3 regions of the Kocuria sp. JC486 genome follow, and region 2 is predicted to be linked to each of the others. Evidence: predicted binding sites of a transcription regulator. Region 2 holds the regulator's gene; each other region holds the start of a gene.
The links. The regulator HrcA, encoded in region 2, represses chaperone genes, less so after heat shock. The targets are predictions, from matches to a motif close to TTNGCACTCGNNNNNNNCGAGTGCNAA.
Positions count from the first base shown of each region.

Region 1 (3,275 bases), on a different contig from region 2:
TGTGGGGTGCTGCGCGGCAGCTGATCAGCCGTGCGGCTGGATCACATCATGCCGCCCATGCCGCCCATCGGGTCCTCTCCGCCGCCTGCCGGAGCGGGCTCCGGCTTGTCGGCCACGACGGCCTCGGTGGTCAGGAACAGACCGGCGATCGAACCGGCGTTCTGCAGCGCCGACCGGGTCACCTTGACGGGGTCGTTGATGCCCGCGGCCATCAGGTCCTCGTACTCGCCGGTCGCGGCGTTCAGGCCGAAGCCCTTGTCCAGGCCACGGACCTTGTCGACGACGACGCCCGGCTCCAGCCCTGCGTTCAGAGCGATCTGCTTGAGCGGTGCGTCGATGGCGACCTTGACGATGTTCGCGCCGGTGGCCTCGTCACCGTCGAGGGTCAGCTTCTCGAACGCCGACTTGCCGGCCTGGATCAGAGCCACGCCACCACCGGCGACGATGCCCTCCTCCACGGCGGCCTTGGCGTTGCGCACGGCGTCCTCGATGCGGTGCTTGCGCTCCTTGAGCTCCACCTCGGTCGCGGCACCGGCCTTGAGCACTGCCACGCCACCGGCCAGCTTGGCCAGGCGCTCCTGCAGCTTCTCGCGGTCGTAGTCCGAATCGGAGTTCTCGATCTCGGCGCGGATCTGGGCCACGCGGCCTTCGATCTCCTCCTGGGTGCCGGCGCCGTCGACGATCGTGGTCTCGTCCTTGGTGACGACGACCTTGCGGGCGGTGCCCAGCTCGTCCAGGGTCGCGGTCTCCAGGGAGAGGCCGACCTCTTCGGTGATGACCTGGCCACCGGTCAGGATGGCGATGTCGGCCAGCTGAGCCTTCCGGCGGTCACCGAAGCCCGGAGCCTTGACGGCCACGGACTTGACCGCGCCGCGGATCTTGTTGAGCACCAGCATGGCCAGCGCCTCGCCCTCGACGTCCTCGGCGATGATCAGCAGCGGCTTGCCGCCCTGCATGACCTTCTCCAGCACGGGGACCAGGTCCTTCACGGCGGAGATCTTGGAGTTGACGATCAGGATGTAGGGGTCCTCCAGGACCGCTTCCTGACGGTCGGTGTCGGTCACGAAGTAACCGGAGAGGTAGCCCTTGTCGAAGCGCATGCCCTCGGTCAGTTCGAGGTCCAGCCCGAAGGTGTTGGACTCCTCGACCGTGATGACGCCTTCCTTGCCGACCTTCTCCATGGCCTCGGCGATGAGCTTGCCGATCTCCGGGTCAGCGGCCGAGATGGACGCGGTGGCGGCGATCTCGTCCTCGGTCTCGACCTCCTTGGCGGAGGACAGCAGTTCCTCCGTCACGGCTGCCACGGCCTTCTCGATGCCGCGCTTGAGCGACAGCGGATCCGCGCCGGCGGCCACGTTGCGCAGGCCCTCACGGACCAGGGCCTGGGCCAGAACGGTTGCGGTGGTGGTGCCGTCACCGGCGACGTCGTCGGTCTTCTTGGCGACCTCCTTGACCAGCTCGGCGCCGATCTTCTCGTAGGGGTCCTCGAGCTCGATCTCCTTGGCGATGGAGACACCGTCGTTGGTGATCGTGGGGGCGCCCCACGACTTCTCGAGCACGACGTTGCGGCCGCGCGGGCCGAGGGTGACCTTGACGGCGTCGGCCAGGGTGTTCAGGCCGCGTTCGAGACCGCGACGGGCCTCCTCGTCGAAAGCGATCAACTTTGCCATGTGTTTCGTCCCTCCTGGACGGTCAACAGACTGTGCGCCGCACCCGGTGCCCGCGACGGACGGAGCAAGCGCGTGGGATGGCCCGCACGTCATTGCCCCTCACCGAGTTCGGCTGGAGTTCACTCACTGTGCCGGGAACCGTGGCGGCCGCAGCATGGCCACCTAGCAGTCCACGCGACTGAGTGCTAAGCCCATTATTGGCACTCTGTCCGGGTGAGTGCAAACCCCTTGAGCCAGTTCGACTCAGTGTTCACCGTGGGCGTTCACGGCGACTCACGCACCGTCCTCGGCAAGATCGGATCCGATCACGACGACGATCGGGTAACCCACCGCCTCGTCACTGGCCACTTGTTCGATCCCCAGATGATCCGCGACGGCCTGCGCCTGTTCCTCGTCGTCGGCGTAGTAGACCACGCTCTGCTCCACACCCACGCCCCAGTCGTCGGTGGCGGAGACCGTCCACCCGGCTGAGCTCAGGTCCTGGGCCGTGGTGCCCGCGGCCCCGTCGACCTCGGCCGCGTTGTAGACGCCCACCTGGACGGAGGCGTCGGGCTCCACCGTGGGTTCGGCCTCCTGCGTGGGCGTGGCCGATTCGGTCGCCTCTTGCGACTGCGACTGAGACTGCGACGGCGAGGCCGAAGCCCCACTCGCAGCCCCCGGGGCGGCCTCGGAGTTGCCGCCGAGCAGGTAGGCAGCCGCTCCGACCGCGAGGGCCACCGCCCCGGCCAGGAGCAGACCGGCGATCTGGCGGGTCACCCGCGGGGCGGGGGCGTCCAGGGCCCTGTGGGCTCCGACTCGCGCCCCCTCCTCCGGTACGTCGTCGAAGGCGTCGCGGGGCCACGACGACGCGGAGGCCGACGACGAGGTACGCCCCGCGGACACCTCGGGGTCGCGCGCAGGCGGGTTGGCCGGAGACTGACTGGACGGGGTCATGGGCACCATCCTCCCATCTCGGGCAGCCCCACGGCCCCGGGACGGTCCCGCTCAGGCCGTCGCACCGGAGGCCCCGTCACGCTGGTCACGGAGTCTGCGCAGCAAGGCGGGCCGCAGCGCCCAGGCGTCCGCGTCGTCGATGAGCACGTTGAGCCGTTGGTAGTACGCCGTCACCGGGATCCCGAGCTCGCTGCGGATCGCCCGTTCCTTGGCACCCTGGTACTTGAACCGCCGCCCCTCGAGTTCGAGGATCTGCAGGCTCAGGTCGTCCAGCCCCGCGGGCTGCTGTTCCCCCACGGTTCAGCCCTTCTGTTCGGTCCGCGGGCGGACGGACACGGTGGTGAGTTGGACATCCGGACCGGCGTCGACGACGGTCCGGACGGCCGCTGCCACCGTGGCCGGTTGGATGTATTCCTCGGCCCGGTACGGCTTTCCGACGGACTCGAAGATGCCCCGCAGCATGGGTGTGTCCGTGGGGCCGGGGTGAACGGAGCTGACGCGAATGCCGTCGGGTTCGACCTCCTGCCGCAAGGCATCGCCGAAGGCCCGCAGGGCGAACTTGGAGGCGGCGTAGACGGCGTTGCCGCCACTGGCCTTGAACCCGGCGCCCGAGTTGATGAGCACCACGGTGCCGCGTGCGGCGCGCAGGGCCGGGAGCGCCGCCCGGGTCAG
Region 1 covers NZ_JAAOZS010000009.1:29,783-33,057, reverse strand. Annotated here, with positions in the region: gene groL (chaperonin GroEL) at 42-1,670, opposite strand; gene GWK18_RS06445 (LytR C-terminal domain-containing protein) at 1,944-2,603, opposite strand; gene GWK18_RS06440 (DUF3263 domain-containing protein) at 2,655-2,900, opposite strand; gene GWK18_RS06435 (SDR family oxidoreductase) at 2,904-3,275, opposite strand, start outside.
Region 1: groL (chaperonin GroEL) is a predicted target of HrcA. The motif match lies at 1,868-1,894, and genes of this name have one in related genera.

Region 2 (3,275 bases):
GCGTCCGCGGGACCACCGGTGGATCAGGATGCTCGGGAGACAGCCGGCGAACCCGAGCATGTGTGCCAAGGTGGCCAGCTGCTGGTCGTCCGTGACGCTGACCGGATGGGGTCGAGCGGAGACTCCTTCGAACGGTGTCTTCTGCTGCTCGTCGGTTCCACGGCTGCTGTTGGTCGAAACGGGCACGTCTACCTTCAAGATCGAGACCGTGCAGATCACGGTCGAACGGTCGGTGCTGCCAGCTGGATGTCGGCGCAGCGGGCCGGTTCCTGGGAGCCGGCGGCCGCTGGTGTCGCGGCAAATCGGTCAGCCCAGAGTTTACCCGCCCGCTCGGCGGTTCCTTGTCAGGCGACGGTGACGAAGTCGATCAGTTCCTCCACCCGACCCAGCAGGGCGGGTTCGAGGTCGGCGTAGGTGTCAACCTTGGCCAGGATCCGACTCCACGCCTTGCCCGTGTCCTCGGCGTTGGCATGCGGCCACCCGAGGCCCTTGCAGATCCCCGTCTTCCAGTCCGTCCCGCGGGGCACGTGCGGCCAGGCGGGGATGCCCAGCACGGAGGGTTTCACGGCCTGCCAGATGTCGATGTACGGGTGCCCCAGGATCAGGACGTTGCCCGGTGCCGACGGGACCCGCATGGTTTGTTCCGCGATCCGCGACTCCTTGGAGCCCTGCACCAGGTGGTCCACCAGGATCCCCAGGCGACGCGTCGGCCCCGGTTGAAAGTCGGCTACCGCGGCGGCCAGGTCGTCCACGCCGTGCAAGGGTTCGACGACGATGCCCTCGACGGCCAGGTCGTGTCCCCAGACCTTGGCCACCAGTTCGGCGTCGTGCTTGCCCTCGACCCAGATCCTGGAGGCCTTGGCCGTGCGGGCACGGAAGCCTTCGACCTCGACGGAGCCGGAGCGGGTCCGGCGAGGTGCAGACTTCTGCTCACGCCGTCGTGGTTCTGCGGCAATGACCGGCTGTCCCTCGTACAGGAAACCGGGCCCGAGGGGGAAGGCCCGAACCTTGCCGCGGCGGTCCTCCAGACCGAGCACGCGCATTCCGCCGATGGTCTCCAAGGACACGACCGCACCGACCCACCCGGTGGACACCTCTTCCAGGACCAATCCTCGAGCGACGGGCAGGGGCTGTGCCTGCGGGGGACGGCGCTGGGCGGAGAGCGATTCCAGGCTCTGCGGACCCCAAGACGGACCGGACAAGGGTTGCCTCCTGGCATCACTGGGACAAGCGCGGGACGTGGATTCGGCGGGTGGAACGGGCGTTCACGGCCGGAATCAGCCGCGAGCGTACCAAGGGGCCGGGCCCACGTCGCGGATCGACCCGGACCGCTAGACTCATTGGCACTGTGTGGGGCAGAGTGCCAACCGGGTACGGTGTCTGGCCGCTGAGACCGATCGCTTGCAGAAGGAGGACTCGTGATGGACCACCCCCGACGTCTGCAGGTGCTTCAGGCCATCGTGGAGGACTACGTCCATTCCCGGGAGCCGGTCGGTTCGCAGGCGCTGGTCGAACGCCACCGACTGGGCGTCTCCTCGGCGACGGTTCGCAACGACATGGGCGTCCTGGAGGACGAGGGACTCATCATGGCCCCGCACACGAGTGCCGGTCGTATCCCGACGGAAAAGGGCTACCGCGCTTTCGTCGACCGGATCACCTCGCTCAAACCTCTCTCGGCACCCGAACGGCGGGCCATCCGCACGCTGCTGGAAGGTGCGGAGGACATCGACGACGTCATGGAGCGCACGGTGCGGCTCCTGTCCCAACTGACTCACCAGGTGGCGGTCGTGCAGTACCCGACGGTCACAGTGACCACGGTGCGCCACGTGGAACTCGTGCGAATGGACGAACACCAGGTGTTGGTCGTCCTCATCCCCACGGACGGGCGCGTGTCCCAGCGGGTGACCAGGCTGCCGGTGGCCGTGTCCGAGTCCGACGTGCTCGACGCCCGTGCCCGCGTCCTGGCCCTCACCACCGGCCGGGCGGTCTCCGAGGCCGTCGCGGCTGTGACGGCGACCGTTCTCAAGGTTCCACAGCCGGAACGCGTCGTGTTGGCGGCCGTGGCAGAGGCTCTGCAGGCGCTGGGCGCCACGAGTGCCGAGCAACGCATGGTGATGGCCGGAACAGCCAACCTTGCCCAGTCCACGGGTGACTTTGCTCGTACAATCGGCCCCGTGCTCGAAGCACTCGAGGAACAGGTGGCGCTGCTACGACTCCTGTCCGAGATGGAGCAGGACGAACGTGGAATCGCCGTCCGCATCGGCGCCGAGGATGCCTCCGACCCGCTGGTCGAGACGGCCGTCGTGGCCACCGGGTACGGACCGCACGACGGCGCCAAGCTGGGCGTTCTGGGACCCACGCGCATGGATTACCCGTCCACCATGGCGGCGGTCCGCGCGGTGGCCCGCTATCTCTCGAGGGTGCTGCAGAACTGAGCCCTTCGCCGACCGGGCCCGTCCGGTCCGTCGCTGTTCGCGCGCTCGCGGACGGTGGACCGAGCACTTACGGCCGGGCCCAGACACCACTTCAGACACTTCAGAAACTTCAGACAACGACGACGGAACGGACTAATCGTTGAGCGATCACTACCAGACCCTTGGGGTCTCCCGCGATGCCAGCGCAGAGGAGATCAAGCGTGCGTACCGCAAGAAGGCGCGAAAGCTGCACCCGGACGTCAACCCTTCCCCGGAAGCAGCCGAAGAGTTCAAACGGGTGGCGCACGCCAACGACGTCCTCTCGGACCCGGAGAAGCGGCGGATCTACGACGCCACGGGCGACGAGAACGGTCAGAGTGGCTTCGGCGGCGCAGGTGGTTTCGGTGGTGCCGGCTTCGGTGGATTCGGCGACATCTTCGACGCCTTCTTCCAGGGCGCCGGCGGCCAACAGGGCCCGAAGTCTCGTACCCGTCAGGGGCAGGACGCCCTGATCACCGAGGCCGTTTCCCTTCAGGAAGCCGTGTTCGGCACCGACAAGCGCATCACGGTTGACACCGCCGTCGTGTGCCCCGAGTGCAGCGGCTCCTGCTGCCAGCCAGGGACGGAACCGACCCAATGCGGGATCTGCGGCGGTGCCGGACAGGTGCGTCAGCCCATCCGCTCGCCCCTGGGCACCGTCATGACCGTAGCACCCTGCCACGCTTGTGACGGGTTCGGCACCGTCATCGAGCACCCCTGCCAGGAGTGCTACGGCCAGGGCCGTGTGCGGGACAAGCGTCAGCTCAACGTCAAGATCCCCGCGGGTGTGCGCACCGGCACTCGCATTCGCCTGACGGGCCA
Region 2 covers NZ_JAAOZS010000001.1:109,965-113,239, reverse strand. Annotated here, with positions in the region: gene GWK18_RS00495 (DUF4870 domain-containing protein) at 1-186, opposite strand, end outside; gene GWK18_RS00490 (DUF3097 domain-containing protein) at 345-1,202, opposite strand; gene hrcA (heat-inducible transcriptional repressor HrcA) at 1,422-2,435, shown strand; gene dnaJ (molecular chaperone DnaJ) at 2,575-3,275, shown strand, end outside.

Region 3 (3,275 bases), on a different contig from region 2:
TTGACCACGAGCGTGGACAGGGCTTCGCCCTCGACGTCCTCGGCGATGATCGTCAGCGGCTTCTTGGCCTGCAGGACCTTCTCGAGCACCGGCATGATGTCGGCGGCCGAGGAGATCTTGCCCTGGTAGAGCAGGATGTAGCCATCGGACATGACGGCTTCCTGGCGCTCGGCGTCCTTGACGAACGACGGCGACAGGTAGCCCTTGTCGAACTGCATGCCTTCGGTGACGTCGAGTTCGATCTCGGTGCCCGAGCCGTCCTCGATCGTGATCACGCCGTCCTTGCCCACCACGGAGAAGGCACGGGCGATCAGTTCGCCGATCTCGTCGGACTGCGAGGAGATGGCGGCGACCCTGGCGGTCTGTTCGCCTTCCACGGGGCGGGCGTTGTCCAGCAGACGCTGGGACACTGCCTGCACCGCGGCCTCGATGCCCTTCTTGATCTGGGCGGGAGCGGCACCGGCGGCCACGTTTCGCAGGCCTTCGGTCACCAGCGCCTGGGCCAGCACCGTTGCGGTGGTGGTTCCGTCACCGGCGACGTCGTTGGTCTTGGTCGCGACTTCCTTGGCCAGTTGGGCGCCCAGGTTCTCGTACGCGTCGTCGAGCTCGACCTCGCGGGCGATGGTCACGCCGTCGTTGGTGATGACGGGTGCGCCCCACTGCTTGTCGAGCACCACGTTGCGGCCGCGGGGGCCCAGGGTGACCTTGACGGTGTCGGCGAGTTTGTCGACGCCCGCCTTCAGATGGTTACGGGCGTCCTCATTGAAAATGAGTTGCTTTGCCATGTCGGTGTGAACTCAGCTCACTTCTCGACGACGGCGAGGACGTCGCGCGCCGGGAGGACCAGGTACTCCTGGCCGCCGTACTTGACCTCGGTTCCGCCGTACTTGGAGAAGATCACGACGTCGCCCTCCTTGACGTCCATCGGAAGGCGGTTGCCGGACTCGTCGAAACGACCCGGGCCGACAGCCAGGACCTTGCCCTCCTGGGGCTTCTCCTTGGCGGTGTCCGGGATGACCAGACCGGAAGCGGTGGTCTGCTCGGCTTCAACAACCTGAACGACGATGCGGTCTTCGAGCGGCTTGATGGAGATCGACACGATGGCTCCTTTTCATGGACTCACGGGTGAGTCGCGTCGGAATGCTTGTGCTTGTCACGGTCACTCACCCGGGCTGCTGCCCCCTGTGCGCGGCCACTCGAGGTGGCCGGGTCAGGGGATCCCGGATGGACGTGGACCTGCGGGCGTGCCAACCGTCGTCGCGGTGCCGATCGGCCCGATTCCCTTAGCACCCCCGCAAGGAGAGTGCCAACGATCACTGTAAGAGCCCCTTAGCAGTCGGTCAAGGCGAGTGCCAGCCTGACGCTCACAGCGGACAGTGGGTCCGTGGCTGGCCCGGAGCCGGCCGACGGTAGCGTGGTAGTTGTGTCCTCCGCGTACGCCTCCGATGCCCCAGCCCCGGTCGAGGAATCCTCACCACTGTTGCGCCTGTTGACCCCCGAGGGTCGAGCCTTGGTGGACGGGCTGGGTCCGTACCGCGAACGCGACGCCCTTGCGCACGTGACGCGTCTGCGCGCGGAGGGGGTCGATCCGGAGGTGGCGGCCGCCGCCGTGACCCAGTCCCGACTTCGGACCGCCGCCGCGGAGAAGTTCGGCGATCGGGCTCCCCGGATGTTCTTCACCCGAGCGGGTCTGGAACAGGCCACCCGCCACGCGGTGGCCGATCTTCACGCCCGCCGATTCGCGGCGGCAGGTGTGGCGAACGTGGCCGATCTGGGCTGTGGCATCGGCGCGGACGCCATCGCACTGGCCGAGTGCGGACTCGGCGTCGTGGCGGTGGAGCTCGATCCCACGACCGCAGCGGTCGCCTCGGCCAATCTGGCGGACTTCCGGGACACCACCGTGGTCTGCGGTGACGTGCTCGACCTCGGGCTCGACGACCTCCCGGGTGGGCGCCCCGAGGCGGTGTGGCTGGATCCGGCGCGGCGCACACCGGACCGTCCCGAATCCGCGGCGAGCCACAGGCTCTTCGACCCGGAAGCGTTCTCCCCTCCCCTGTCCTTCGTCGAGGCTCTTGCCGCCACCGGGATGCCCGTGGGGGTCAAGCTGGGGCCGGGCCTTCCGCACGACGCCATCCCCTCGGGGTGCGAAGCCCAATGGGTCTCCCACCGCGGGGACGTTGTCGAAGTCGTGCTCTGGTTCAACACCCTGGCGCGCGAAGGCGTACGACGCGCGGCGACCGTCATGGACGACGACGGCCGGGTCCACGAGTTGACCTCCGCCGAGGACTTTCCACAGGGGCCCACGGACGCTCAATCCCAGGGGTCGCCGTCGTCGGAATCGACGTCAGAGGCGTCATCGGAACCGACGCCCCGCGGGGTGCCGAACGCAGGCGAACTCCTGTGGGAACCCGACGGCGCGGTGATCCGGGCCGGGCTGGTGCAGGAACTGGCCGCGGACCTGGGCGCCCAATTGCTGCATCCTCGGATCGCCTACCTGGTCGGGTTGGAATCGGAAGATGCCCCTACCGCATCACCGTTCGCCCGCGCCTACCGCATCCGGGAAGTCCTGCCGCACACCGTCAAGGTGCTCAAGACCTGGGTCAAGACCAACCAGGTGGGAACCCTGGAGATCAAGAAGCGGGGCACGGATGTCACCCCCGAGCAGCTGCGCAAGCAGCTCAAACCCAAGGGGCCCAACCGCGCCACCCTGATCCTCACCCGGGTGGCCACCGACGACGGCGAGCGCCGCGTGGTCCTGGTCGCGGACCCCGTGCGGTAGTCCATTTCTCGGTTTCACCAGGCGCGTCACTGCGCGGGCTGGGCCTCCTCGATCCTGGTGACCAGCTCCTGGTGGCTGCCCGGTTCACTGGCCGGGGCCTCCGGGTCCTCGGCAGCCTTCTTCTGCATCATCTGCAGCGCCACCACCCGGGTCGCGGCCTCGTCGAGCCGGTCCTCCGGGATGGCACTGGATTCGACGGCCTGGACGATGTCGGCGTGGGCGGCGGCGGCGTCCTCGGGCATGAGCAGCAGGTCCGCGCCGGCCTGCAGTGCGGCGCCGGCCGGGGTGGTCACGCCGGTGTCGATCGTCTTTCCGGGACCGACCATGCCTTGCAGTGCACCCATGTCCAGCGCATCTGTCACCACCGCGCCCTTGAAGCCCAGGTCGTTGCGGACGGCGTCGTAGGCCTTCGACTGCAGTGTTGCGGGGATCTTTGCGTCCCATTCCGAGACCGCGATGTGGCCCATCATGACCGTCGGGGCACCGGCGTCCACCG
Region 3 covers NZ_JAAOZS010000024.1:7,535-10,809, reverse strand. Annotated here, with positions in the region: gene groL (chaperonin GroEL) at 1-785, opposite strand, end outside; gene groES (co-chaperone GroES) at 803-1,099, opposite strand; gene GWK18_RS11090 (methyltransferase domain-containing protein) at 1,424-2,779, shown strand; gene GWK18_RS11085 (glycoside hydrolase family 3 protein) at 2,806-3,275, opposite strand, start outside.
Region 3: groES (co-chaperone GroES) is a predicted target of HrcA. The motif match lies at 1,330-1,356, and genes of this name have one in related genera.